Regions from separate parts of the Streptomyces sp. NPDC015125 genome, predicted to be linked through region 1. Evidence: riboswitches for the same ligand, from Rfam matches in the RefSeq annotation. Region 1 holds a riboswitch; each other region holds the start of a gene.

Region 1 (9,449 bases):
GGTACGCGACAGAGACATGCAGCGCGTGGTCAACGGCCTGTGGGCGTCCGGTGCGGAGGCCATCTCCGTCAATGGGCAGCGGCTTACGTCACTCTCGGCGATCAGAGCCGCAGGAGACGCCATACTGGTCGACAACAAGCCACTGGTGCCGCCTTATACGGTGCTGGCGGTGGGGGACGGGCAACGGCTGAGCACCGCTTTCCAGGACAGCGCCGACGGTCAGTACCTTCATGTGCTGCAGGAGAACTATGGCGTGCGCACCAGGATTTCCGTGGAGAACGAGGTCAGGCTGACGCCCGCGCCCAGTTTGATCGTACGTACCGCAAAGCCGCAGGCCGGTGCCGCCAAGGCGGACGGCACCGACACAGGGAAGGGCACATCGTGATCGCCGTATTGGGCCTCATCGTGGGAGTCGTGGTCGGGCTTGTCGTCCGACCCGTGGTGCCGACGGTGGTCGAGCCCTACTTGCCGATCGCTGTCGTCGCCGCGCTGGATGCCGTGTTCGGCGGTCTGCGCGCGATGCTGGACGGCATCTTCGACGACAAGGTCTTCGTGGTCTCCTTCCTGTCGAATGTCGTCGTCGCCGCGCTGATCGTCTTCCTCGGCGACAAGTTGGGCGTCGGTGCCCAACTCTCCACCGGCGTCGTCGTGGTGCTGGGTATCCGGATCTTCTCCAACGCCGCCGCGATCCGTCGGCACGTCTTCCGGGCGTGAGGCGGATGTCGACGGACGAGATCCCGGAGCCGGAGAAGAAGCCGGAGCGGTCGGAGCAGTCAGAGCAGCCGGCGGGGGCGGATCAGCCGGAACAGCCGGGGCCGGAGAAGAAGCCGGAGTCCGAGAAGAAGCCGGAGCCCGAGAAAGAGCCGGAGCAGCCGGAGCGGGACCAGGACAGTGGCCCGGGCGGCCGGCGGCCGATGCCGCCCGAGAGCCGGAGCACCCCGGAGCGGGCGGAGGCCGAGGAAGATACCGAAGCTCCGGAACCGGACAGTGCTGGACAGAAGGCCGACAAAGGGGCAGACTCCTCGACTCCGGAGGCGGTTGCCGATAACGGGAGTGCGGAGCGCCCGAAGAGCGGTCGGGAGCGGCTGGTGGCGAGCCTGTGGCCGCTGCGGCTGACCCGGGCTCAACTGATCGTTGCGTTGCTCCTGTTCATTCTCGGCCTCGGCCTGGCGATTCAGGTACGTTCCACAAGTGACAGCAGTGCGCTGCGGGGTGCGCGTCAGGAGGACTTGGTGCGCATTCTGGACGAGCTGGACAATCGCTCCCAGCGGTTGACCGACGAACAGCGGCGCCTGGAAGGGCAGAAGACCGAGCTGGCGAACAGCTCGGACCAGGCCGAGGAGGCCCGTAAGCAGACCGTGGAAAAGGAACAGCAGCTGGGTGTGCTGGCCGGGACCGTCGCGGCGCAAGGGCCCGGCATCAACCTGACCATCGACGACCCGACGCACTCCGTCGAGGCGGACAAGCTGCTGGACACCATCCAGGAGCTGCGGGCGGCCGGCGCCGAGGCCATCCAGGTCAATGATGTCCGGGTCGTCGCCAACACCTCTCTCTCGGACTTCCGGGGCGGCGTGGGGATCGACGGCAAGCGCGTCGTGCAGCCGTACCGCTTCAAGGTCATCGGCAGGCCGCAGGACCTGGAACCGGCGCTGAACATCCCCGGCGGAGTGGTCCAGACTCTGGAGAAGGAGCAGGCCAAGGTGTCTGTGACCCGTGAGGAGAAGATCGTTGTGGACGCCTTGCGAGAGGCGAAGCGGCCTGACTACGCTCGGTCGTCATCGCAGTGAGGCGTACACGTATGTCGAGTGCCCGGCGAGGGCATGAGGTAGCGGGGGGTCGACGCACCGTGTGTGTGGTGTGTGGTGGAAACTGTCTGAAGGCCACGGACGTTCACAGGATGTCCGGATCGGCCGGTGTGTGTATCGAGGGTTCGTCCTGCCCCACGGGCGGGTCTATTTCGTTCAAGGGGAATCGCCCGTGAAGTTGTTTGGAAAGCTGTTCGGCAAGAGCGCGCGCCAGGATGGCGGCAGTGGCTCCGCGCGGCACCGCGCGTCGGGCCGGCCCGACGAGAGCGGTGCGGCCGAGGACCGTCCGCTCTTCCGTGACGAGGTCGGCGGTCCGTCCGGGGGGCACGGCGCGGGTTCTGTTGACCCCTCCGGTGCCGGCCGCATAGGTTCCCAGGAACCATCAGCCGCACGCACGGGTGGAGGGTCTGCCTTGCCGGTTTGTACGAGGTGTGGGAACCGGAATGCCGAGGCGAGCCGGTTCTGTTCCAACTGTGGTGCGCCGCTGCGTCCGGGCGCTCAGCCCGAGCGGGCGTCCGAGACGACCTCGACCATCTCCATTTCGGGGCTGGAGGCCTACGACTCGGAGGCGACGGGCCAGAATCTGTCGCCGTCGCTGTCCCCCGAGGCCCAGGCGGCCGTCGACGCCCTTCCGTTGGGATCGGCGCTGCTGGTCGTCCGCCGGGGTCCGAATTCGGGCAGCCGCTTCCTTCTGGACAGTGAGCTGACGACGGCGGGCCGGCATCCGCAGGGCGACATCTTCCTCGACGATGTGACGGTTTCGCGCCGGCACGTGGAATTCCGCCGGGGGCCGGACGGGCTCTTCACGGTCGCCGACGTCGGCAGCCTGAACGGCACCTACGTCAACCGCGAGCGGATCGACTCCGTCACCCTCGCCAACGGCGACGAGGTCCAGATCGGCAAGTTCCGCCTGGTCTTCTACGCCAGCCAGCGAGGCGCCGGTATCTGACCGGCCGGGGAAGGCATATGCGCGATACACCGAAAGGCGGTCCCGGCTTCGCCGGCGCCGCCTCCTCGGACGGTAAGCCGGTGAGCATCGGCACGGTGCTCACCCTGCTGCGCGAGGAGTTTCCCGAGGTCACCATCTCCAAGATCCGCTTCCTGGAGGCCGAGGGACTGGTCGAGCCGAAGCGCACGCCTTCCGGATACCGCAAATTCACGGCGGCGGACGTCGAGCGGCTGGCCGCCGTCCTGCGGATGCAGCGGGACCACTATCTGCCGCTGAAGGTCATCCGGGAGCATCTGGACGCCCTGGAGCGCGGTGAGCGCGTGCAGCTGCCCGCTCCGGCCACTCCCTCCCGTGATCTCGTCGAAGGCGTGCACGACCCGGGTGAGGAGCGCCCTACGGCTGCCCGCATCGGCCGGGCGGAGCTGCTGGCCGCCGCGGAGGTGGACGAGGCGGCACTCGCCGACTGGGAGTCCTACGGGCTCATCGTCCCTCATGCGGAGGGCGGATACGACATCGAGGCCGTCACGGTGGCCAAGCTCGTTGCGGACCTGGGCCGTTTTGGTCTCGAACCACGGCATCTGCGTGCCGTGAAGGCGGCCGCCGAGCGCGAGGCGGGCCTGGTCGAGCAGGTCGTTGCACCCCTTCGGCGGCACCGTAATCCGCAGACCAGGGCGCATGCCGAAGCCACTGCCAGGGAGCTGGCAACGCTGTCCGTGCGGCTGCATGCGGCACTGGTGCAGAGCGCTTTGCGGGTCCGGCTGTAGTGAGCAAACGAGTGCCCGACTACCCAAACCGGCCGGGCACGTCCTAGGGTTGCTGTGTGAACGAGCTCGACGTCGTGGGTGTCCGGGTGGAAATGCCTTCCAGCCAACCGATCGTGCTCCTGCGGGAGGTGGGAGGCGACCGATACTTGCCCATTTGGATCGGGCCAGGGGAGGCCACCGCCATCGCCTTTGCCCAGCAGGGCATGGTCCCTGCCAGGCCGCTGACGCACGACCTTTTCAAGGACGTGCTCGAAGCGGTGGGCCAGGAGCTGACGCAGGTCCGCATCACGGATCTGCGCGAGGGGGTTTTCTATGCCGAACTTGTCTTTGCGAGCGGAGTCGAGGTCAGCGCGCGTCCGTCCGACGCGATAGCGCTGGCTTTGCGCACCGGAACGCCGATCTTCGGTACCGACGGTGTGCTGGACGACGCGGGGATCGCCATCCCGGACGAGCAGGAGGACGAGGTGGAGAAGTTCCGCGAGTTCCTCGACCAGATCTCGCCCGAGGACTTCGGGACCAACAGCCAGTAATACCGGCCAAGCGAACCGTCTGTTTCCGGCCAAACCCTTAGCCGTTCCCCGTGTGGGGTCACGAGAAACCACTCGTAGGGTGATTATCACTCGGCGTGGCGAGCGCGGCGATCGTTGACGCACCCCGAGTGACTGCATACCGTCGATGTGGCAGGTCCCGTCCGGGACGTGGAGGACGGAGGGCGGCGTGGCAATCACCGGCGACGGTATGGCGGCGGAAGGGGCGTTGCCGCTCCACTCGGGCGCAGCAGCGAACCCTGCCCCGGCACCGGCCGCGGCGGTGTCGGGGGACTGCGAGGCGCAGAACATCGGCTATCGCGGCCCGACCGCCTGTGCGGCAGCGGGCATCACCTACCGGCAGCTCGACTACTGGGCGCGTACGGGCCTGGTGGAGCCGAGCATCCGGCCGGCGTACGGCTCCGGCACCCAGCGGCTCTACAGCTTCCGGGACGTCGTGGTCCTGAAGATCGTCAAGCGGCTGCTGGACACCGGGGTGTCGCTGCAGAACATCCGCACCGCCGTCCAGCATCTGCGGGCGCGGGGGCTGGCGGATCTGACGCGGATGACGCTCATGAGCGACGGTGCGACGGTCTACGAGTGCACCTCGCCCGACCAGGTCGTGGACCTGCTCCAGGGCGGCCAGGGCGTCTTCGGGATCGCCGTGGGCGTGGTGTGGCGGGACGTGGAGGGTGTGCTGTCACAGCTCCACGGGGAGCGGGTGGACACCGGCGAGACCCTGATCGGGAAGAACCCGCAGGACGAGCTGGCACGGCGGCGCAACCGGGCGGTCTGAGTCCCTGACGGCACCACCGGCCCGGCATGGGGCCGATTGTCAGTGGCATGGGGCAGCATCGGAGATGTGAGACCTGCGCCGACGATCCTGCATCTCGACATGGATGCGTTCTTCGCGGCCGCCGAGCAGGCGGCCAAGCCGAGCCTTCGCGGCAAGCCCGTGGTGGTCGGCGGGATCGGCGTGCGCGGGGTGGTCTCCACGGCGTCGTACGAAGCCCGGGTGTTCGGCGTCCGCTCCGCGATGCCCACGGCCCAGGCGCGTCGGCTGTGTCCCAACGCCGCTTATCTCACTCCGCGCTTCTCGCTGTACCGCCAGGTGAGTGAGACGGTCATGGAGCTGCTGCACGCGCTGTCGCCGCTGGTGGAGCCGCTGAGTCTGGATGAGGCCTTCGTCGATCTGGAAGCGGGCGGGGTGCCGCCGGAGACGGCTGCTGCGCAGGTCGTGGGGGAGCAACTGCGCCGCGAGATCCGTTCCGCCACGGGCCTGACCGGCTCGGTGGGGCTGGCCGGCGCCAAGATGCTGGCGAAGATCGCGTCCGAGGCGGCCAAGCCGAACGGTCTGGTGGTGATCGAGCCCGGCACCGAACGGGAACTGCTGGGCCCGATGACGGTGCGGACGCTGCCCGGAGTGGGGCCCGCGACGGCCGAGACGCTGCGCCGGGCCGGGATCCACACGGTCGCGGAGACCGCGGAGGCCGGCGAAGCCGAGCTGGTGCGGCTGCTGGGCAGGGCACATGGCGCCGGGCTGTATGCGATGGCGCTGGGCCGGGACGACCGGCCGGTGGTGGCCGAGCGGGACGCGAAGTCCATCTCGGTCGAGGACACCTTCGAGGTCGATCTGACCGACCGGACGCGGGTACGGAGCGAGGTGCTCCGGCTGGCGAACCGCTGCGTGGAGCGGCTGCGGGCCGCCGGGCGTTCCGGGCGGACGGTGGTCATCAAGGTGCGCAACTACGACTTCTCGACGCTGACCCGTTCCGAGACGCTCCGTGGACCCACCGACGACCCTGCGGTGATACGGGAGGCCGCCGTGCGGCTGCTGGAGATGGTGGACACCACCGGCGGGGTGCGGCTGCTGGGTGTGGGGGTCAGCGGCCTGGCCGACTTCACGCAGGAGGATCTGTTCGCACAGCTGGCGACGGAGCGGGAGGCCGAGGAGGCGGAGAAGGCGGCGAAGGCGGCGGCGGAGCCGTCCGGTGGCGGGACGGCGCCGCCGGAGGCCGAAGAGGAGCGGCCGCGGCGCTGGCATCCCGGCCTGGACGTGGTGCACGACGAGTACGGCGCCGGCTGGGTGCAGGGGAGCGGGGTGGGGAGAGTGACCGTACGCTTCGAAACGCCGTGGTCCGCACCGGGAAGGGTGCGGACCTTTGCTGTCGAGGATCCGGCGCTGCGGCCGGGGGAGCCCCTGCCGCTGGTGGGCGGGGGACCGGCGGACGGTCAGTCGTCCGAGCCGGCGATCTTGCCGAAGTCCTTGTCACCGGAGCCGGGCGAGGACACCGGATCGGAGACCGGGGAGGAGATATCCAGTCGGTAGTGGTGATAGAGCTGGAGTTCCTGCTCGGGGGAGAGATGACGGCCGACGCCGAAGTCCGGCGCGTCCTTGATCAGCTTGCGGTCGTAAGGAATGTGCAGGCCCTCACCGACCATCTTGCTGGGTTCGAGGGGGACGAACGCGTCGCGGCTGAAGAGTCCGGTGCGCACGGCCGCCCACTCCGGTTCCCCCGTCGCGTCGTCGAGATACACCTCGTCGATCGTGCCTATTTTGGCGCCGTTACGGTCGAACGCTTTGCGGCCGATCAGGCTCCGGGGATCGATATCGGTTTGCACGGTCCCTCCAATTGGTCGCAACTGCCCTCTGACAACTACCAAACGGCACATTTCATGCCCTGGCCACTCGAAGGATCCTTCGAGTGCCGCGCTGGTAGGCTGGCCAATGGCCGCAGACCCCGTGCGGGAGAGTCCTTGTCGTTCGCGACCAGGGCGCCGAAGGAGCAAATCCTCCCCGGAATCTCTCAGGCACACGTACCGCATGGGCGAGGTCACTCTGGAAAGCAGGGCGGGCCCCGGAAGGCACAGCTCCGGGACCCATCCTCACCGACGGTGAAAGCCGGGCCGCCTCGCGCGGGCCGGTGAAGCTCTCAGGTTGAGATGACAGAGGGGGAGGCCGTCCGGGCACCCGCGCCGTGGTGCCCCTCGTAGGTCGCACCGACCAGGAGGCCCCCGCAGATGACCACCAATCGCATCTCCTTGACCGAGCTGGAACGCGGCACCCCCTTCGAGCACCGGCACATCGGTCCCGACCACGAGGCGCAGGCGAAGATGCTCGCGCACATCGGGTTCGGATCGCTGGACGAGCTCACCGCCACCGCCGTTCCCGATGTGATCAAGAGCGCGGAGGCGCTCGGCCTGCCGCAGGCCCGTACCGAGGCCGAGGTGCTCCAGGAGCTGCACGGCCTCGCGGACCGTAACCAGGTGCTGGCGTCCATGATCGGACTCGGTTACCACGGCACGTTCACCCCGCCGGTGATCCTGCGCAACGTGATGGAGAACCCGGCCTGGTACACGGCATACACCCCCTATCAGCCGGAGATCTCGCAGGGCCGCCTCGAGGCGCTGCTGAACTTCCAGACGATGGTCGCCGACCTGACCGGACTGCCCACCTCCGGCGCCTCGCTGCTGGACGAGGGCACCGCGGCCGCCGAGGCGATGGCCCTCTCCCGCCGGGTCGGCAAGGTCAAGCAGGGTGTCTTCCTGATCGACGCCGACTGTCTGCCGCAGACCATCGCCGTGATCCAGACCCGCGCGGAGCCCACCGGCGTCGAGGTCGTGGTCGCCGACCTGTCCGACGGTATTCCGGCCGGGATCGCCGAGCGCGGTGTGTTCGGTGTGCTGCTGCAGTATCCCGGCGCCTCCGGTGCGGTCCGCGACCCGCGCGCCGTCATCGAGCAGGCCCACGAGCTGGGCGCGGTCGTCACCGTCGCCGCCGATCTCCTCGCCCTGACGCTGCTGACCTCGCCCGGTGAGCTCGGCGCGGACATCGCCGTCGGCACCACCCAGCGCTTCGGTGTCCCGATGGGCTTCGGCGGGCCGCACGCCGGCTTCATGGCCGTACGCGACCAGTTCGCCCGCAGTCTGCCGGGGCGTCTGGTGGGCGTCTCCGTCGACGCCGACGGCAACAAGGCCTACCGCCTCGCGCTGCAGACCCGCGAGCAGCACATCCGCCGCGAGAAGGCCACCAGCAACATCTGCACCGCGCAGGTGCTGCTCGCCGTCATGGCCGGCATGTACGCGGTCTACCACGGCCCGGACGGTCTGCGGACGATCGCCCGGCGCACCCACCGCTACGCCGCGGTCCTCGCCGAGGGCCTGCGGGCCGGCGGGGTGGAGATCGTGCACGGCGCGTACTTCGACACGCTGACCGCGCGGGTGCCCGGCCGGGCCGCCGAGGTCGTCGCCGCCGCCCGCGAGGCCGGTGTCAACCTCCGGCAGGTCGACGCCGACCTGGTCGGCATCGCCTGCGACGAGACCACGGGGCGCGCGCAGCTGGCCGGTGTCTGGGGCGCCTTCGGCGTGCACGGCGATGTCGAGGAGCTGGACGCGGCCGCCGCCGAAACGCTGCCGCAGGCCCTGCTGCGCAGCGACGACTACCTCGCCCACCCGGTCTTCCACCAGTACCGCTCCGAGACCGCGATGCTGCGCTACCTGCGCACCCTCGCCGACAAGGACTACGCGCTGGACCGCGGCATGATCCCGCTCGGCTCCTGCACCATGAAGCTGAACGCGACCACCGAGATGGAGCCGGTCACCTGGCCCGCCTTCGGTCAGCTGCACCCGTTCGCGCCGGCCGCCCAGGCCCAGGGCTACCTCACCCTGATCCAGGAGCTGGAGGAGCGCCTCGCCACCGTCACCGGCTATGACAAGGTCTCCATCCAGCCCAACGCCGGATCGCAGGGCGAGCTGGCCGGTCTGCTGGCGGTGCGTGCCTACCACCGCGCCAACGGTGACGAGCAGCGCACCGTCTGCCTGATCCCGTCCTCCGCGCACGGCACCAATGCCGCCAGCGCGGTGATGGCCGGGATGAAGGTCGTCGTCGTCAAGACCGGTGAGGACGGCGAGGTCGACACCGACGATCTGCACGCCAAGATCGAGAAGCACCGTGACGAGCTCGCGGTCCTGATGGTCACCTACCCCTCCACCCACGGCGTGTTCGAGGAGCACATCACCCAGATCTGCGCGGCGGTGCACGACGCCGGCGGCCAGGTCTACGTCGACGGCGCCAACCTCAACGCGCTGGTCGGGCTCGCCGAGCCCGGCAAGTTCGGCGGCGATGTCTCGCACCTCAACCTGCACAAGACGTTCTGCATCCCGCACGGCGGCGGTGGCCCGGGCGTCGGCCCGGTCGGCGTACGCGCCCACCTGGCGCCGTACCTGCCCAACCACCCGCTGCAGCCCGGCGCGGGCCCGGAGACGGGCGTGGGACCCATCTCCGCGGCGCCCTGGGGCTCGGCCGGCATCCTGCCGATCTCCTGGGCTTACGTCCGCCTGATGGGCGGCGAGGGCCTCAAGCGCGCCACCCAGGTCGCGGTGCTGAGCGCCAACTACATCGCCA
Region 2 (9,449 bases), on a different contig from region 1:
GCGGTGAACGACGCACCGAGCTTTGTGTGAAGGTCGTGCAGGGGTGTTTTCTTCAACATGGTGGTTCCTCTTCGGACCGCGACCGGTCGGGCGTCAGGACACGAACGCTTCGGGAGGCGGGCAGGAGCAGACCAGGTTCCGGTCGCCGTGCGCCTGGTCGATCCGGCCGACCGGTGGCCAGTACTTGTCGGGCGTGACGCCCGCCGGGAAGGCGGCCTGCTGGCGCGAGTAGGCCCGGTTCCACTTGCCGGCGATCGCGGCGGCGGTGTGCGGCGCCTGTCGCAGCGGGCTGTCCTCAAGGCCCCAGACGCCCTTGTCCACCAGGTCGATCTCCACCCGAATCGCGACCATCGCCTCGCAGAAGCGGTCCAGTTCAGCGACGTTTTCGCTCTCCGTCGGCTCGACCATCAGCGTGCCGGGGACCGGAAAGCTCATCGTCGGCGCGTGGAAGCCGTAGTCGATGAGCCGCTTGGCGATGTCATCGACCGTCACACCCGTGGCGGCGGTGAGGGGGCGTACGTCAAGGATGCACTCGTGCGCGACGAGGCCCGACTCCCCGGCGTACAGGACGGGGAAGTATGGCGCGAGGCGACGTGCCACGTAGTTGGCGCTCAGCACGGCCACCCGGGTTGCCTCGGTCAGCCCCTCCGCGCCCATCATCCGGATGTAGGCCCACGGGATCGGCAGGATGCCGGCGCTGCCGAACGGTGCGGCGCTCACCGCCCCGATGCCGTCGCGGCGCCCGGTGTCGGGGTGCAGCGTGTGGGTGGGCAGGTACGGCGCGAGGTGTGCGGCCACCGCGACCGGGCCGACCCCCGGCCCGCCGCCGCCGTGCGGGATGCAGAACGTCTTGTGCAGATTGAGGTGTGACACATCGCCACCGAACTCGCCGGGCTTGGCAACTCCGAGCAGCGCGTTGAGGTTGGCGCCGTCGACGTACACCTGTCCGCCGTGCTCGTGCACCAGCTCGCACAGCCGGGTGATGCCGGCCTCGTAGACGCCGTGCGTGGAGGGATAGGTCACCATGATCGCGGCCAGGTGGTCGGAGTGCTGCGCGCACTTCGCCTCCAGGTCCACGAGATCGACCGTGCCATCGGGCCGCGATGCCACCACGACGACGCGCATCCCGGCCATGGCGGCCGAGGCCGCGTTGGTGCCGTGCGCGCTTGCCGGGATCAGGCACACGTCGCGTCCGGCCTGTCCGTTGCTCTGGTGGTAACGGCGGATCGCCAGCAGGCCGGCGAGCTCGCCCTGCGATCCGGCGTTCGGCTGGAGGGAGACCTTGGCGTACCCGGTGACCTCTGCCAGCCACGTTTCGAGCTGCTCGACCAGGGCCAGGTACCCGGCAGCGTCCGTGAGGGGCGCGAAGGGGTGCAGGTCGGCGAAGCCGGGCCAACTGACCGGCTCCATCTCCGTGGTCGCGTTGAGCTTCATCGTGCAGGACCCGAGCGGGATCATCCCGCGGTCCAGCGCGAAGTCACGGTCGGAGAGCCTGCGCAGGTAACGCAGCATCGCGGTCTCCGACCGGTGCCGGTGGAAGACCGGGTGGGTGAGGAAGGGGGACGTGCGCCGCAGGCCCGGCGGAAGCGCCGCCGAAGCGCCCGCAGTTGGCCCGTCCAGGTCGTGCTCCGTCCGGCCGAAGGCATCGAGCACGAGACGGACGTGGTCTGGCGAGGTGACCTCGGAGCAGGAGATGCCGACGTGGTCACCGTCCACCAGCCGTAGGAGCAGCCCCTTGTCGTGCGCGGTCGCGACGACCTCCTCGGCACGGCCGGGGACCCGCACCAGCAGGGTGTCGAAGAACTCGCGGTGCACCACCGTGACCCCGCTGTTCCGCAGACCCGTGGCGATGAGCGTGGCGTGCCGGTGCGTCCGTTGGGCGATCTCGGTCAGACCGTCGGGGCCGTGGTAGACGGCGTACATCGACGCGACCACGGCGAGCAGGACCTGCGCCGTGCAGATGTTGGAGGTCGCCTTGTCGCGTCGGATGTGCTGCTCGCGGGTCTGTAGTGCGAGGCGGTACGCCGGCCGGCCGGCGTTGTCCACGGAGACGCCCACGAGCCGGCCGGGCAGGTGACGTTCGAGCCCTTCGCGGACCGCGATGTAGCCGGCGTGCGGCCCGCCGTAGAACAGGGGGACACCGAACCGCTGGGACGAGCCCACGACGATATCGGCGCCGTACTCACCCGGTGGCACGAGCAGCGTGAGCGCCAACAGGTCGGCGGTCACCGTGACCAGCGCCCCGCGCGCTCGCGCCGCGGCGGTCACCTCGCGCAGGTCGCGGACGGCTCCCGAGCAGCCGGGGTAGGACAGCACCACCCCGAAGAAGTCGTCCTCCGGCAGCGGCTCGGCGACGTCGATCTCGACGACCTCGATGCCGACCGCGGCTGTACGCGTGCGCAGGACGTCGAGGGTCTGCGGCAGGGTGTCGCGGTCGACCAGGACGCGGGGGCGGCTCTTGCCGGCGACGCGGCGCATGACCGTGACGGCCTCGGCGACCGCCGTAGCCTCGTCGAGCAGCGACGCGTTGGCGGTCGGCAGTCCGGTGAGGTCTCCGACCATGGTCTGGAAGTTGATCAATGCCTCGAGCCGGCCCTGGCTGATCTCCGGCTGGTAGGGCGTGTAGGCGGTGTACCACGACGGGTCTTCCAGCACATTGCGCCGGATCACCGCGGGCGTGGTGGTCGCGTGGTATCCAAGGCCGCTCATCGGAACGGCCACGGTGTTCCTGCTCGCGAGCTCCTGCAGCTCGGCGCGGGCCTCGGCCTCGGTGGCGGCGGCAGGCAGGTTCAGGTCGGAAGTGCTTCGGATACCGCCCGGGACGGCGGCGTCGATGAGGGCGGCCAGCGTCGGGTAACCGACTTCGGCCAGCATCCTGGCGCGGTCGGCGCCGCCGACGCCGATGTGGCGGGTGGCGAACTCACCCGACGCGGAGGACTCGGGGAAGGTCATGGTGGGAGGCTCCCTGTGGGGGCACCGCGAACGCGGCACCGTGGATGGGTGGCCTCCCCGCTCTGTCATCGGTACCTGAGAGCTTCACCACCGGGTCCGGCGGTTTGCACCGTGGGCGCAGGACATGACGTCCCGTCTTTCCAGAGTCGCCTAGCCGAAGCGGTAGTTGGGCCTGAGAGATTCTGGGGAGAGTTGCTCCTTCGGCGCCCCGCCAAGGGTGGGCGAGGGCTCTCCCGCTTCGGTTCGAACAGCGCGATGTGGAGTTGTGGGGCCCGACCGTAAGGCCGGGGGTGTTTCCGGGGAGGATCGGCTCCTTCGGCGCCACGTCGTCACATGACGTGGGCTCTCCCGCGCAGAATCGTCAGCGGTGTAGGTGCTGGCGGATCTTTCCGGAGGCAACGTACGGGCCTCGGAACACAGCCGTCAAGAGTCCGCTCGGTGTACGCGCCGGTAACGGATCGGCCCATGAAGCACGCCGTGAGCTGCACAAACACTGTCCCCCGCGGGCGAGTGCCGTACTACTGAAGGGTAATGTCCAGCGTTCGGTCGGTCCCTTGACCGGTCGCCGATGTGGACCTAACCTCACCGCACATTGCCGTTCACCCCGGAGCGGGAGAGCACTGGATCAGCCAGACCCAGTCGCCGAAGGAGCAAATCCTCCCCGGAAACTCTCAGGCATCCCTACCGCTCGGGCAGGCAACTCTGGAAAGCAGGCGCTGACGCGCCTCGCCCACGGTGCAAGCCGCGCGCTGAGCGCGGCGAAGCTCTCAGGCTCATGACAGAGGGGGAGGCTCACTCGGCCGCGCGGGCTCCTGCCCGTGCTCGACATTCGAGGAGCCCCCCTGATGGCCCTCCCGCCGCCTCTCCCCTGACCGCAATCCGCCTGCCGGCTTTCGGGCTGATCTTCGGTCTTCTCTGCGGGCCCGTTCAGCGTACCGACACCGCTCCGGTCGGCTGCCGCAAGTCCGCGCGCAGCCCCACCCTGCCGCTCGCCCCCCCTGTGGGCGCGTGGTCATTCTCCGAGATACCCCCTGTCCCGTGCCCACACGGGACGTGAGATCCGCGAGGTTTGCCCATGCCTGAACGCAGTGACACCGGCTCGACCACCGCGTCGACCCGACCGGAGGCCGGATCGACGCCCTCGCCCGAGGATGAGCAACACCTCTCCCGCCAATTGTCCAACCGGCACATCCAACTCATCGCGATCGGTGGTGCGATCGGAACCGGCCTGTTCATGGGCTCCGGCAAGACGATCTCGCTGGCCGGGCCCTCGGTGATCTTCGTCTACATGATCATCGGAGTGATGCTCTTCTTCGTGATGCGGGCGATGGGTGAGCTGCTGCTCTCCAACCTGCGCTACAAGTCCTTCGCCGACTTCGCGGCCGACCTGCTGGGGCCGTGGGCCGGCTTCTTCACCGGCTGGACCTACTGGTTCTGCTGGATCGTCACCGGCATCGCCGACGTCATCGCGATCTCCGGATATGTGTCCTACTGGTGGCACGACCTACCGCTGTGGATACCGGCGCTGGCCGCTGTCATCCTGTTGATCGCCTTGAACCTGCCCACCGTGAAGGCGTTCGGCGAGACCGAGTTCTGGTTCGCCCTCATCAAGATCGTCGCCATCGTGGCGCTGATCGTCGTCGGGCTGGTCATGGTGTTCGGTCATTTCCAGGCGCCCGGGGGAGCGGCGGCAAGCTTCTCCAACCTCTGGAACGACGGAGGGTTCTTCCCCACCGGCCCCATGGGGTTCGTCGCGGGATTCCAGATCGCGACCTTCGCCTTCGTCGGCATCGAACTGGTCGGCACCACCGCGGCCGAGGCGGAGAACCCGGAACGGAACCTGCCCAAGGCGATCAACTCGATCCCGGTACGCGTGATGTTGTTCTATGTCGTCGCACTGATCGTGATCATTTCGGTGACGCCCTGGCGCGAGATCAGTCCGGGCCACAGCCCGTTCGTCGTGATGTTCACTCTTGCCGGTCTGGGGATCGCCGCCTCGGTCATCAACTTCGTGGTGCTGACCTCCGCCACCTCGTCCGCGAACTCGGGCATCTACTCCACCTCACGGATGGTGTACGGGTTGGCCCGGGAGGGCGACGCCCCGGCGCGCTTCGGCAGACTCACCTCCAGGAGGGTACCGGCCAACGCCCTACTCCTCTCCGGGGTGTTTCTGCTCGCCGGTGTGGTCATGGTCGCCACGGACAACTCGATCATCGAGGCGTTCACCTTGGTGACCACGGTGTCCGCCGTACTCTTCATCTTCGTCTGGTCGATCATCCTGATCAGCTACCTCGTGTATCGCAAGCGCCGTCCGCACCTGCACGAGGCGTCGAAGTTCAAGATGCCCGGCGGCGTCGTCATGTGTTACGTCGTGCTCGCGTTCTTCGTGTTCCTCATCTGGGCATTGACCCAGGAGCCCGACACGCTGCGGGCCTTGCTGGTGACCCCGGTGTGGTTCGTCATCCTCGGCATCGCGTGGGCGGCGCTCCGCCGTCGCCCACGCCATGTGTCCCGTGAGGCCGCCTTCCGGTCCGAACTCGACCATCCGCAGCAGGACTGACACGGTCACCGGGTCCCTCGACAGGCACCGATCGCGAGCGCCGTTCTCGGCGGAGGGGAACGGCGCTCGCCTTCGGCGTGTTCGCCACTCTCACGGCAGCACACGTCTGACAAGCACTCGGCCCTTCATATGCCGCCGCTGGGTTGCACTTCCACCACGGACGACCGAGGCGAGGTCTGGCTAGGTCGTTCTTTCGGAACGCTGCCAGCTTCATCTGGTCAGTGAGGTGCCCCGAAGGAAACGGCCTGACCTCTGCGAAAGACTTGTCACCCCGGGGCAAAGTGAACTCGCATGCCTCTCGGAGTTCTCAGCCCGCACCGTGCATTCAAGCCCTCCTGGGCCGATGACGGCCCCGGTATGCCGCCGGCGTCATTCGCACCCGGGCCGCTCGTTGGCGGCTCGCGCCCCCGCGGCGGAATTCGTGCATGGGCCCGCGCCCCCCTTCAAGGGTGCCTATTCAGCCATGGCGAACATTTCAGCGACTGATCCTCGTGTTTCTGCGGGAGGCCGAAGGGCAGTCATTTTCATGAAGTTCGGTGGAGAGTTTCGCCGCGCAGAACATTTGTGTCTGTTCGGCCCGGGGGAGCTTGGCTCCAGGGAAGGAATCTGCATGACCACGGGAATCAGGGGCTGCGACAATCAGTCGAACTCCTACGTTTCTTTTGTCAATGAAGAACATTCCGGGGACAGCGAGTCCGTGAGTCCGAGGTCGCACAGTTCTGCCTACGCGTGGATCTCGCAGCACAAGGACAGGCCGCTGAGCGTTCAGACCGGACGGGGCCGGTGCATCATCTGGGACGACGACTGGAAGGTGAAAGGGGAGTGGGACGACGGCAAGGGCGAGTTCATCCTCGCCTCCGTCCGGCACAGCCCGCAGGACTACCAGATGACGGTCAGTATCACGGGTGACATCACGCTGTCCGAGGTCTGATCGAGGAACGGACCGAAAGAGGGGGATCATCGTGCCCATGCAGAATTGGCGTATCACAAACGCCATGGAGAATTTGACGGGAAACTGGGTGTACTACGTGTGCACCGCCGTCGCGGCGTTTGCGAATGTCCATTTCAGTCGCCACGTGGACAATCCGAGCGATGACCATATGGCGACGAATGACGGCGCCTACTATTACTACGGCGTGACCGGCACGTTCAATCAAGCCGCCCAACACGCTGATCAATCCGTCCGGCAGATGCTCGTCGACGCCTGGAACGACTACTTCAAGGTGTAGGGCGACCGTAGGCCGCGCCAGCCGGTCCGGGCCCCGCCTCCCCGCTGGGGCCCGGACCGGCTGGCGCGGCCCCCCATGTCTCCTCTTCGACACCTTGCAGGTGTCAACAGAGGTAGGCGCGTCCGGCGCCGTCCCCGCCTCGTCGGGCTCGGCACGTCTGCACGTGAAAGGCCGGGATACGGCCTGCGGCCTGTCCGTGGGCGGTGCAGAGTGGGGGTATGGGCTTGCGGCGCCGCGTTGCGGATCTGTGGCAGCCATGGCAGACGGGTCACGCGCTCTTGGCGATACCGCTCGGGCTGATCGTTGCGATCACGGTCGTGGACGTTCTGATCCCGGGTGACATCCATCTGGGGCCGCTCCTGATCGTCGCCCCCGCCATCACTCCCTGGTTCGCCGGCCCCTGGCTGACCGGACTGGTCGGCGCGCTCGCCGTGGTGGCCCAGGCGACCATCGGGGTCCTGCGCGACCCGAACGAACTGTTCTCGACCAACCACCAGGTACAGATAGCCGCCCTCGCGGTGCTCTCCCTCGTCATCGTGGTCTTCAGCCGCCAGCGCGAGCGCCGCCTACGCCAGCTGGAACAAGTACGGTCGGTGTCCGAAGCCACACAACGGGTGGTCCTGCCGCCGCTGCCCCATCGCCTGGGTCCACTGCGGATCGCCTCGGCCTACCGAGCAGCCGATGACGAGGCGCTGATCGGCGGGGACCTGTACGCGGCGACCCGGACCGGCAACGGCGCACGTCTGATCATCGGTGACGTCCGCGGCAAAGGTATGACCGCCATCAGCGACGCCTCCGTGATCATGGGGTCCTTCCGCGACGCCGCCCACCGGGCCGCCACCCTCGCGGACCTGGCCGCCGCTCTCGAGGAGAGCATCTGCCGGCACTTGGCCGAGCATGCCCCGCACCCCGAGGCGGACGAACTGTACGAGCAGTTCGTCACCATCCTGATGCTCGATATCCCCGACGAAGATCCTCTGGCTCAGATGATCAATTGCGGGCACCCGCCGCCCCTGTTGCTGCACCATCATCACGTCACCGCCCTCTACCCGCGCCGCGCAGCGCCCCCGCTGGGCATGTGCGATCTGCCCGGAACCGGCCTGACCGTCGACCCGTTCACCTTCGAGGGCGATGACACGCTCCTGCTCTACACCGACGGGATCATCGAGGCCCGCTCCTCCGACGGTTCGTTCTACCCGCTCGCCGAGCGCGTCGCCCAATGGACCGACAGCGGACCCGAAGCGCTGCTGCGCCACATCCGCGGCGACCTTATAGCCCACGTCGGAGGGCAGCTCAACGACGACGCGGCCGCAGTGGCGATCCAACGCTCCCCCAGACTCGCCCCCAGCCACCAGCTCAAGAAGATGGTCCACCTCACCGGCTCACCCGACCAGACCGACTGACCATCCGGCGGGTCTCGGCGACCCGCGGGCGACCGAGCGGCGACCGGAACCTGTCCATGTACTGCGCTGCGTCTTGGGTGAGGACGCATCAGCGTGCGCGCAGGCGTACCGGCACTGCGCGGTCAGTGAACCGCCGACTCTCTGAGTGCGGCGTTACGAAACCAGCGATGGATGCCGTGTGACAGGCAGGACCGACTGATCCTCGACGGTTCGCTCCGCCTGGCTGATCTCGGCCCAGACGGCGTCGAGAGACAGGCCGAGGGTGTCGGCGATCGCTGCGATGGTCGGGAAGGCGGGGGTAGCCACACGGCCGGATTCGATCTTCCGAAGAGTTTCCGGCGAGATGTGCGAAGCGAGCGCCACGTCCAGCATCGAGCGGCAGCCCCGGGCTCGGCGGAGCAGGGCGCCAAGGCGCTGTCCGCGTTCTACCTCGGCGGGGGTGAGCGGCAACCTGACCATGACCCCATTCTAATACCGGTATAGTTAGACCGGGATAGTTATTGGACATACATGAGAGGTCCCCCATGATTGAGATCCTGAACTCCGCGCGGCTTGAGCGGGCGAGGGACACCGGCGCCCTGGTCGGAAACATCCTGCACACGCTGAAGCAGCGCAGCACGGTCGGGACGAACCTGCTGGACATCGACCAGTGGGCCAAGGAGATGATCACCGAGGCGGGAGCGCAGTCCTGCTACGTCGACTACGCGCCTTCCTTCGGGCGCGGCCCGTTCGGGCACTACATCTGCACGGCCGTCAACGACGGAGTGCTCCATGGGCGGCCTCACAACTACACGCTGGCAGACGGGGATCTGCTGACTCTCGACCTCGCCGTAGCCAGGGGCGGGGTGGCCGCGGACGCCGCGATCAGCTTTCTGGTGGGCAAGGCCAGGCCGGCGGAGAGCGTCGCGATGATCGAGACGACCGAACGTGCACTCGCCGCCGGCATCGCCGCCGCCAAGCCTGGGGCGCGCATCGGCGACCTCTCCCACGCCATCGGCACGGTCCTCAGCAAGGCGGGCTACCCGATCAACACCGAGTTCGGAGGCCACGGCATCGGCTCGACCATGCACCAGGACCCACACATCGCGAACACCGGACGGCCAGGCCGCGGATACAAGCTGCGCCCCGGACTGCTGCTCGCCCTGGAGCCCTGGGTCATGGCCGACACCGCCACACTCGTCACCGACGCCGACGGTTGGACGCTGCGCAGCGCGACAGGCTGCCGGACCGCGCACAGCGAGCACACCATCGCCATCACCGACAGCGGAGCCGAAATTCTCACCCGACCGTAAGGGGGGTAGCGCC
Region 3 (9,449 bases), on a different contig from region 1:
GGAGCTGGGCCTGGGTCTGCCCGTCGACACCACGGCCGGCCAGGTCCACCAGGGTGTTACCGGACTGGAGGTCCTTGTCGATGGTCGACTGGGCGACCTTCAGGTTCAGGACGATCTTCTCCGGCAGCTGCTTGCGCAGCGGGTCCGTCTTCGCGGACCACTGCGGGTTGCGGACCAGGGTGAGCTTCTTGCCCTCCTGGTAGCTCTCGAACTTGTACGAGCCGGTGGACAGCACGGACTTGGTGTAGTCCGCGCCCTTGTCCTTGGCCTGCGGGACCGGGGCGGTCTGCGGGGCGCTCACCAGGTAGTCGAACTCGGCGAACGGCTTCTTGAGGTGGAAGACGACGGTCTGGTCGTCCGGGGTCTCGATGGACTTCAGACCGGCCTTGCTCTTGTCCTTGTAGGGACCCTTGTAGCCGCCGTCGTTGTCCTTGAGGAACTGCTGGAAGTAGTTCGGGCCCAGCGAGAGGGTGTCGCGCGCGAAGTTGCTGCGCTCGACGGCGTACTTGACGTCCTGCGAGGTGACCGTGGAGCCGTCGTCGTACTTGACGCCCTTGCGGATCTTGTACGTCCAGGTCTTGCCGCCGTCACTGGGCTTGCCCATCGACTCGGCGAGGTCCGGGGTCAGCTCGTTGCCCTTGGCGCCGGGGCCCGGCTTGAAGGTGGTGAGCGGGCGCGCGTAGAGCCGGCTGAAGTTGTAGATGAAGGCGTAGTACGTGTTGCCCGGGTCGAACGACTCGGGGGCGTCGCTCATCGCGTAGGTGACCGTGCCGCCCTTCGCATCCGAGGCGTTGACGACGCCCTTGGTGGCGGCGTTCGCCTCGCCCGAGCCCTCCGAGGAGCCCTTGCCCCCGCTGCAGCCGGCCAGCAAAAGGCCCGCACTGGTGATGGCCGCGACAGCCGCGACCGGAACTGACCTTCGCATGATGGTCGGTGTCCCCTTCGTTCGTCGAGAAAGGTCAAACCTCAAAACGCAGTAACGCAGTAACGCGGAAACTCGGTAATGCAGTTGGGGGGTCGGAGCGGGTGCCCGATGCAGCCGTCAGCGGCTGCGCGGGTCCAGCGCGTCCCTCAGCCCGTCACCGAGCAGGTTGAACGCGAGCACGGTGACGAAGATCGCGAGGCCGGGGACGATCATGTACTGGGGATCGACCTCGTAGTACTTGACCGCCTGGTTGAGCATGCCGCCCCAGGACGCCTGGGGCGGCTGGATGCCGACGCCCAGGAAGCTCAGGGCCGCTTCGAAGAGGATGTTGGAGGGGATCAGCAGCGTCGAGTAGACGATGATCGGCCCCACCAGGTTGGGCAGCAGCTCCCGGAAGAGGATGAACGGCCCGCGTGCACCCATGCCGCGGGCGGCGTCCACGAATTCCCGCTCGCGCAGCGACAGCGTCTGCGCACGCACGATCCGCCCCATGTACGGCCAGTTGAAGAAGCCGATCACGAAGATCAGCACCGAGATGTGCAGCGGCAGGCCGTCCAGACCGAAGGCGCCGCCCTGCAGCGAGGCGGAGATCGCGATGGCGAACAGCAGCAGCGGGAAGGCCAGGAAGACATCCATCATCCGGCTGATGAAGGCGTCCACCCGCCCGCGGTAGAAGCCGGCGACCACACCGAGCACCGTGCCGATGGCGACCGACAGCAGCGTCGCGCCGAACGCCACGATCAGCGAAACCCAGGATCCCTCCAGGATCCGGGCGAGCAGATCACGGCCGAACTTCGGGTCCACGCCGAGGGGATGGTCCCCGCTCATGCCGCCGAGGTCGCCCTTGGGGAGCGTGGTGTTGGGGTCGATCAGCGACTGGTTGGGATTGTTCGGGTCCAGCCCCAGCAGGGCCTGGATCGGACGGGAGAGCGCGGCGACGGCGATGAGCAGGATGACAACGATGGCACCGGCCACCGCCACCTTGTCCCGCTTGAAGCGCAGCCATGCGATCTGACCGAGCGAACGCCCCTCGATCCGCTTTCCCTCGACGCCCTTCAGCACCGCTTCCGGCTGCGCCTCAGCAGCCGCCCCGGTGGTCTCGATCGGTGCGGTCACAGTGCCTTTGACCCCTCTCGGCCGACGGTGGCCGGCCCCTGCCCGCCGCGGATTGCGGCCTGGTTCACATCACTGGTGCAAGTTCGGTGCAGCAAGTCCTGCGGGCATCGCGGAAGTTCGCACTATGGAAGTCTCAGACTTGCGCGACGCCGTGGGATGACGCTCGTACAAAGGGCCGAGGCCCCTGTTGTTTCCGGAGTCTTCATCCCTTTCTCGATCAGTCACCAGCCCTGACGGGGAATGGATGCGCAACTGTGATGTGCTCCACGGCTTTCCGTTATACGGACGACAGTTCGGGCTGAGCGGAGCGATCACCCGCGGGAGAGATCCTCAACCGCGGGGCATACAGGGAGAATTCACCACGAGACCGGCGCCCGGGTGGTACTCCTGGGGCGCCGGAGACCGGCTGTCAGTAAGGGCGCGGGTAGCCGTAGCCGTACGACGGCGCGGGGGCCGGCTGACCCGGCGGCTGGGCGTAGCCGTCACGGTCGAAGAAGGGACGCGTGGAGGCCCGCATCCACATGCCGACCGGGTCGAACTCGTCGTTCATCGCAACGGTGGAGACGGGCAGACCGTCCGGAACCGCGCCGATCGACTGCTGGATCATCAACCGCACCGAATCCACCGCTTGCTGGCCGGTGTCGTACAGATCCAGACCGATCGCCAGATAAGGGGCACCGAGCGCCGGCTGCACCCAGGCCCGGCGCAGCGACCGCACGGCGGGCGTCCGGTGCGCGTTCTGGGCGAGCAGCGCATAGAACTGCGGGATGTCGATGACCGGTTCGGAGATCCGCAGCGGACCGGCCGGCAGCCGGTCCAGACCACCGGCGATACGGCGCAGATCCAGCCACGGGATGCCCACACCCCCGCCGGGGGCATGCGGATTCAGCCACAGGCCCCAGCGGTCGGGGAAGAGCGCGGCGGCGATCTCCGGGCCGGTGACGACCTCGTGGTCGCGGTTCCAGCCGGAGGCGGCGAGCTCGGGCGCCGAGGTCACACACGGCGCATAGCCGAGGCCCTCGACCTCCATGTTTCCGTACTGCGCATCGGGCGAACCGGCCCGGCCGTGCCACAGCAGCATCCAGACCTGGCCCGCGGCGAGCGCGTGCAGCAGCGCCTCATAGGCGTCGTAACGGCCGGGCGAGACCTGCTGGAGCAGCTGCTCCAGCGCTCCGGCCGCCGCCGGCCCCTGATGCGCACCCGCGCTCACGTGGTCCGTCCCTTCTGTCTGCAGGGCACGTCATGGGTGCGCCCGCCCGTCATCCATCCAGCTTACGAGTGGTCCCGAGAGTAGAAGGGCCGCACACGCTCCAGCATCCAGTCGGCGACCGGGTCGCCCTGGGCGAGGTCGAGCATGACGAGCTGTACGGGCCAGGGCACCGGCACTGCGCCGAGCGCACGTCCGAGGGCTGACAGTACCGCCTCGCGAGCGGTGCCGTCGTGCAGTGCCGCAGGGTCCGCACCGATCTGCACACCGACGAACAGCGCGGGCGTGTCGCCCTCGACACTTGCCAGGGCACGCCGGGCAGTCAGGACAATTCCGGCACCGGAGAACTCCAGTCCGGCGGCGGCCAGGAAGTCCACCGGTTCGTGCTGCCAGTCCGGCTCGAAGAGCCGCACCCGGCCGCCGCTGGGCAGACCGGCCGGCTCGTGACGCCCCTCCCGGCACAATTCGGCCACCGCGGGCGGCGGCAGCGGGACGCCGACCCTGCCGTCCGGGTTGACCGCGATGCCGATCTGCGGGGGCAGCCCGCGGGCGAACTCCCGGGCCGGGGCGACGGTGAAGGACATATGCGCGCCCACCAGCCGCAAGAACTCCTGCTCGGAGCTGTAGACCGGGACATAGGCCGCACCGTCGAGCTCGACGGTGGGCAGATCGAGGCCCCGGGTGCCGGGCCCCGCGCTCTCCGGTCCGCCGCCGTTGGGCAGCGGCACCCAGACCCTGCTGCGGCCCAGTACCTCGACGATCCGGCCACCGGCACCCGGGTGCCCGACCGAGGCGGCCAGCGCCTCTTCGAGCTCGTTCGCCGGCCACGCCAGCTGCGGTATCCCCTGCTCCGGAAATGTCATGTGTTCCCACCCGTTCCAAACCGCGCCATCTGGCCAAAGACCCTAGACGAGAAGGAGTGCGGAGGGACCCGCGGGGCACGGTGGCCGTCCGCTCAGTCGAAGGTGACCGTCTCCAGGGCGCTCGCCGTCCGCCGGTCGAGCAGTACGGCCGAGTCGAAGCCCTTCGGCAGCCGGGCCGACTCCGCCGCACCGACCAGCCGGCCCACGGCCCCGCGGTGCCGCGCGAAGGCGTACCCCGACACCCCGCGCCCCCGCGACTCCTGGCCGGACAGTGCCACCTCGGGCGGCACATCGAGCAGCACCAGATGCAGCCCGCGGCCGCCGCGCACCGCCGAGCGCGCGATCCAGCCACGCACCCACGCCAGGGTGCCGCAGTCGTGCACCACCACACTGTCCCCGGAGCGCAGCGCACGATGCAGCGTCAGATAGTGGGCGACCCGGACCAGCGGACGGTAGAGGGCGTACGGCAGCCGGCGCAGCCTGCCGTGCTCCCAGCGCTCGCGGACGTCCTGCGAATCGATGCGGTGCACCGCGGCACCGTGTGCGTCCAGCGGCGGTACGACACGATGCATCAGGGTGCTCTTGCCGCTGCCCGGCAGACCGGAGACCACCACCAGGTCACCGGCCGGGAACCGCAGCTCGGCGGCGCCGTTCGCCCGTCCACGGTCCCGGAGGTCCACGATTTCGGCTCCGCGCCCCGGCCGGACGACGGGCCGCGGCGTCCGGCCGGCCCGGGACCCGGCTGCGGGCGGCACCGCCGGCGCGACGGCCGGAGGCACGACGGCCGGAGGCACGACGTCTGAAGTGGCCCCGAATGCCGCTTCGCTGTGCACGCGATCGTCCTCCCCGTCCGGTTCTGCTCCGGTTCGAGTCCGTCCCCTACCCGCAGAGTGTCAAGAAAAGGTAATGCCCATCAAGGCTATTGTCCGATCTGCCCACGTCACGGGCGGGGTGACGGCCGGGGCTCCTCTATCGGGCGATCCCGTGCAATGATGTGGCCGCCACGTGCACATCAGGTCTCACCTGTGCACCGCCAACTCCATACCGGCCGTTTGAACCCGCGCGGGAGAGTCCCCGGCCGCCATGGCGGGGCGCCGAAGGAGCAAGTCCTCCCTTGAATCTCTCAGGCCCCTATACCGCGCAGGCGAGGCAGATCTGAAAAGCGAGCCGCAGCCCGGCGCACGGGGCGGCTCCACCCAAGGTGCAAACCGGGTCCGTTCGCGGGATCCCGGTGAACCTCTCAGGTTCCGATGACAGATGGGGAGAACGTCTTGTTCACCCCTGCCTGGGAGCCCAGAACCATGACTGATGCCCCCCGCCGTACCGCGCTGGATGCCACCCATCGCGCGCTCGGCGCCACCATGACCGACTTCGCCGGCTGGGACATGCCACTCCGCTACAGCAGCGAGCGTGACGAACATGTCGCCGTCCGTACCCGCGCCGGGCTGTTCGACCTCTCCCACATGGGCGAGATCACCGTCACCGGCCCGCAGGCCGCCGACCTCCTCGACTATGCGCTGGTCGGCAACATCGGGGGCGTCAAGACCGGCCGTGCCCGCTACACCATGATCTGCGAGGCCGAGGGCGGCATTCTCGACGACCTGATCGTCTACCGCCTGGCCGACCAGGAGTACATGGTCGTCGCCAACGCCTCCAACGCCCAGGTGGTGCTGGACGCGCTGAGCGCACGAGCGGGCGGCTTCGACGCCGCGATTCGCGACGACCGGGACGCCTACGCGCTGCTCGCGGTGCAGGGCCCGGAGTCGCCCGGGATCCTCAAGGCGCTGACGGACGCCGACCTGGACGGTCTCAAGTACTACGCGGGGCTGCCCGGCACGGTCGCCGGTGTAGAGGCGCTGATCGCCCGTACCGGGTACACCGGCGAGGACGGCTTCGAGCTGTTCGTCCGGCCGGCCGACGCGGTCGCCCTCTGGGAGGCGCTGACCGAGGCCGGCAAGGACGCCGGTCTGGTGCCCTGCGGCCTGTCCTGCCGGGACACCCTGCGCCTGGAGGCGGGCATGCCGCTGTACGGGCACGAGCTGACGACCTCGACCACGCCGTTCGACGCGGGCCTGGGCCGGGTCGTGAAGTTCGAGAAGACGACCAACAACGGCGACTTCGTCGGCCGTACCGCGCTGGCGGCGGCCGCCGAGCGCGCCGAGGCGAACCCGCCGCGCAAGCTGGTCGGTCTGATCGCCGCGGGCCGCCGGGTCCCGCGGGCCGGCTACCCGGTCGTCACGGCCGACGGCACGGTCATCGGCGAGGTCACCTCCGGGGCCCCCTCTCCCACCCTCGGCAAGCCGGTCGCCATCGCGTACGTCGACGCCGCCTACGCCACACCGGGCACCGAGGGTGTGTGCGTGGACATCCGTGGAAGCCATGAGCCGTACGAGGTCACCGCTCTGCCGTTCTACAAGCGGCAGAAGTAGGAGTTCACCCGGGGCGGACCCGGCAGCGGCGCGCACCCGTGCGTCTCACTGTGCAAGACCCTCCCCCCTTGGTGTCACCAGGGGCGACCCCCTTCACGACCACACCCTCGCGTACAGGAGAATCGAGCCATGAGCAACCCCCAGCAGCTGCGCTACAGCAAGGAGCACGAGTGGCTGTCGGGCGCCGAGGAAGGCGTCTCGACGGTCGGCATCACCGAGCACGCGGCCAACGCGCTCGGCGACGTCGTCTTCGTGCAACTCCCCGAGGTCGGTGCCACGGTCGCGGCGGGCGAGACCTGCGGCGAGCTGGAGTCGACCAAGTCGGTCAGCGATCTCTACTCGCCCGTCGACGGTGAGATCACCGAGATCAACGAGGATGTCGTCAACGACCCCTCGCTGGTGAACTCCGCCCCGTTCGAGGGCGGTTGGCTGTTCAAGGTGAAGATCAGCGGCGAGCCGGGCGAGCTGCTCTCGGCCGACGCGTACGCCGCCTTCATCCAGAGCTGAGCCGCCCGGCCCCCTCCGCCACCGCCCCCGCGGAAGCTCCCCCGGGCTCCGTCCGGGGGACCCCCTCGCGCCCCTGACTCCCCCAGGAAGACTCATGTCGCTTCTGAACAGCTCCCTCCACGAGCTCGACCCCGATGTCGCCGCCGCCGTCGACGCCGAACTCCACCGCCAGCAGTCCACCCTCGAAATGATCGCGTCGGAGAACTTCGCCCCCGTCGCCGTCATGGAGGCCCAGGGCTCCGTCCTCACCAACAAGTACGCCGAGGGCTACCCCGGCCGCCGCTACTACGGCGGCTGCGAGCACGTCGATGTCGTCGAGCAGATCGCCATCGACCGCATCAAGACCCTCTTCGGCGCCGAGGCCGCCAACGTGCAGCCGCACTCCGGCGCACAGGCCAACGCCGCCGCCATGTTCGCCCTCATCAAGCCGGGCGACACCATCCTGGGCCTGAACCTCGCCCACGGCGGGCACCTGACCCACGGCATGAAGATCAACTTCAGCGGCAAGCTCTACAACGTGGTGCCGTACCACGTCGACGAGAAGACCAACCTGGTCGACATGGAAGAGGTCGAGCGCCTCGCCAAGGAGCACCGCCCCAAGCTGATCGTGGCCGGCTGGTCCGCCTACCCCCGCCAGCTCGACTTCGCCGCGTTCCGCCGGATCGCCGACGAGGTCGGCGCCTACCTCATGGTCGACATGGCGCACTTCGCCGGCCTGGTCGCCGCCGGCCTGCACCCCAACCCGGTGCCGCACGCCCACGTGGTGACCACCACCACCCACAAGACCCTGGGCGGCCCGCGCGGCGGCGTCATCCTCTCCACCCAGGAGCTGGCCAAGAAGATCAACTCTGCGGTCTTCCCCGGCCAGCAGGGCGGGCCCCTGGAGCACGTCATCGCCGCCAAGGCCGTCTCCTTCAAGGTCGCCGCCTCCGACGACTTCAAGGAGCGCCAGCAGCGCACCCTCGACGGCGCCCGGATCCTGGCCGAGCGCCTGGTCCAGGACGACGTCAGGCAGCACGGCGTCTCCGTGCTGTCCGGCGGCACCGACGTCCACCTCGTCCTCGTCGACCTGCGCGACAGCGAGCTGGACGGCCAGCAGGCCGAGGACCGTCTCCACGAGGTCGGCATCACCGTCAACCGCAACGCGATCCCCAACGACCCGCGGCCGCCGATGGTGACCTCGGGCCTGCGCATCGGCACCCCGGCGCTGGCCACCCGCGGCTTCCAGGCCGAGGACTTCCGCGAGGTCGCCGACATCATCGCCGAGGCCCTCAAGCCCGCCTACGACGCCGAAGCCCTCAAGGCCCGCGTCACCGCACTCGCGGAGAAGTTCCCGCTGTACCCGTCCCTGTGACGCGACTCATGCACTGAGCCCGCTGCCCGCCGGTCACCGGCGGGCGCAGGGTGCACGACGGTGAGCCCGGGGTCGTCGGTCCCGGCTCACGGTCTGCCTGCCGCTGTCCTCCCCTCTTCGCGCGCACGGTCTTCACACACACGGTGCCCGCCGGTGCGGGCACGGCACGCATGACCGGTGCGGTGGCGGGCAGCCGCCCTGCACGGGGAGGCGGTTTCCGGCCGGACCCCGCACGCGGGTCAGGACCGGACACGCCTCCTCGGCAGGCCGGGCCGGTACACGGCCCGGAGTCCGCTGACCGCGTATCCACACCGACACCGACCGTTACCCCCGCCGCCGCGCACCCGACAGTTTCCGTCCGGCGGCGCCCGGCCCGGTCCGCGTTACCCTCGACCAACAGCGCAGAAACGTCCCCTCTGCCCCATTGCTCCACCGCTCCACCGTCCACCACGAGCAGACAAGGGAGTCCGCCCCCGTGGCCATCTCCGTCTTCGACCTCTTCTCCATCGGCATCGGCCCCTCCAGCTCCCACACCGTCGGCCCGATGCGCGCCGCCCGGATGTTCGTCGGACGCCTCAAGAAGGACGGTCTGCTCGCCCAGACGGTCACCGTGCGCGCCGAGCTGTTCGGCTCGCTGGGCGCCACCGGCCACGGCCACGGCACCCCCAAGGCCGTCCTCCTCGGCCTGGAAGGCCACTCCCCCCGCACCGTCGACGTCGAGTCCGCCGACGCCGAGGTCGAGCGCATCCGGCAGACCAAGCGTCTGCGTCTGATGGGCGCGGAAATAGGCGCCGCGCACGAGATCGACTTCGACGAGTCGGCCGAGCTGATCCTGCACCGGCGCCGGGCCCTGCCCTACCACGCCAACGGCATGACCCTCTTCGCCTACGACGCCTCCGGCGCACCCCTGCTGGAGAAGACCTACTACTCGGTCGGCGGCGGCTTCGTCGTCGACGAGGACGCGGTCGCCGGCGAAAACCCGATCGTGCCCGACGACACCGCCCTGACCCACCCCTTCCGCACCGGCGACGAACTGCTGCGGCTGTCC

What was found. Region 1 has a riboswitch for glycine ahead of gcvP (aminomethyl-transferring glycine dehydrogenase). Riboswitches for the same ligand answer to the same signal wherever they lie in the genome.
Region 2: another riboswitch for glycine. It lies ahead of cycA (D-serine/D-alanine/glycine transporter); the one in region 1 lies ahead of gcvP (aminomethyl-transferring glycine dehydrogenase).
Region 3: another riboswitch for glycine. It lies ahead of gcvT (glycine cleavage system aminomethyltransferase GcvT); the one in region 1 lies ahead of gcvP (aminomethyl-transferring glycine dehydrogenase).

The regions. Positions count from the first base shown of each region.
Region 1 covers NZ_JBIBVF010000012.1:207,652-217,100, reverse strand. The annotation lists gene ACF088_RS24820 (DUF881 domain-containing protein) at 1-385, shown strand, start outside; gene ACF088_RS24815 (small basic family protein) at 382-714, shown strand; gene ACF088_RS24810 (DUF881 domain-containing protein) at 720-1,787, shown strand; gene ACF088_RS24805 (FHA domain-containing protein) at 1,906-2,754, shown strand; gene ACF088_RS24800 (MerR family transcriptional regulator) at 2,772-3,518, shown strand; gene ACF088_RS24795 (bifunctional nuclease family protein) at 3,575-4,048, shown strand; gene ACF088_RS24790 (MerR family transcriptional regulator) at 4,236-4,841, shown strand; gene ACF088_RS24785 (DNA polymerase IV) at 4,908-6,374, shown strand; gene ACF088_RS24780 (PRC-barrel domain-containing protein) at 6,278-6,667, opposite strand; glycine riboswitch at 6,782-6,878, shown strand; gene gcvP (aminomethyl-transferring glycine dehydrogenase) at 7,067-9,449, shown strand, end outside.
Region 2 covers NZ_JBIBVF010000005.1:321,522-330,970, reverse strand. The annotation lists gene gcvT (glycine cleavage system aminomethyltransferase GcvT) at 1-59, opposite strand, end outside; gene gcvP (aminomethyl-transferring glycine dehydrogenase) at 94-2,952, opposite strand; glycine riboswitch at 3,103-3,198, opposite strand; glycine riboswitch at 3,553-3,649, shown strand; glycine riboswitch at 3,650-3,741, shown strand; gene cycA (D-serine/D-alanine/glycine transporter) at 4,028-5,512, shown strand; gene ACF088_RS15670 (hypothetical protein) at 6,123-6,443, shown strand; gene ACF088_RS15665 (hypothetical protein) at 6,481-6,741, shown strand; gene ACF088_RS15660 (PP2C family protein-serine/threonine phosphatase) at 6,960-8,144, shown strand; gene ACF088_RS15655 (helix-turn-helix domain-containing protein) at 8,298-8,603, opposite strand; gene map (type I methionyl aminopeptidase) at 8,669-9,436, shown strand.
Region 3 covers NZ_JBIBVF010000001.1:281,557-291,005, forward strand. The annotation lists gene ACF088_RS01205 (ABC transporter substrate-binding protein) at 1-925, opposite strand, end outside; gene ACF088_RS01210 (ABC transporter permease) at 1,043-2,041, opposite strand; gene ACF088_RS01215 (enhanced serine sensitivity protein SseB C-terminal domain-containing protein) at 2,451-3,251, opposite strand; gene ACF088_RS01220 (enhanced serine sensitivity protein SseB) at 3,314-4,111, opposite strand; gene ACF088_RS01225 (AAA family ATPase) at 4,204-4,890, opposite strand; glycine riboswitch at 5,165-5,260, shown strand; gene gcvT (glycine cleavage system aminomethyltransferase GcvT) at 5,413-6,540, shown strand; gene gcvH (glycine cleavage system protein GcvH) at 6,670-7,047, shown strand; gene glyA (serine hydroxymethyltransferase) at 7,142-8,401, shown strand; gene ACF088_RS01245 (L-serine ammonia-lyase) at 8,877-9,449, shown strand, end outside.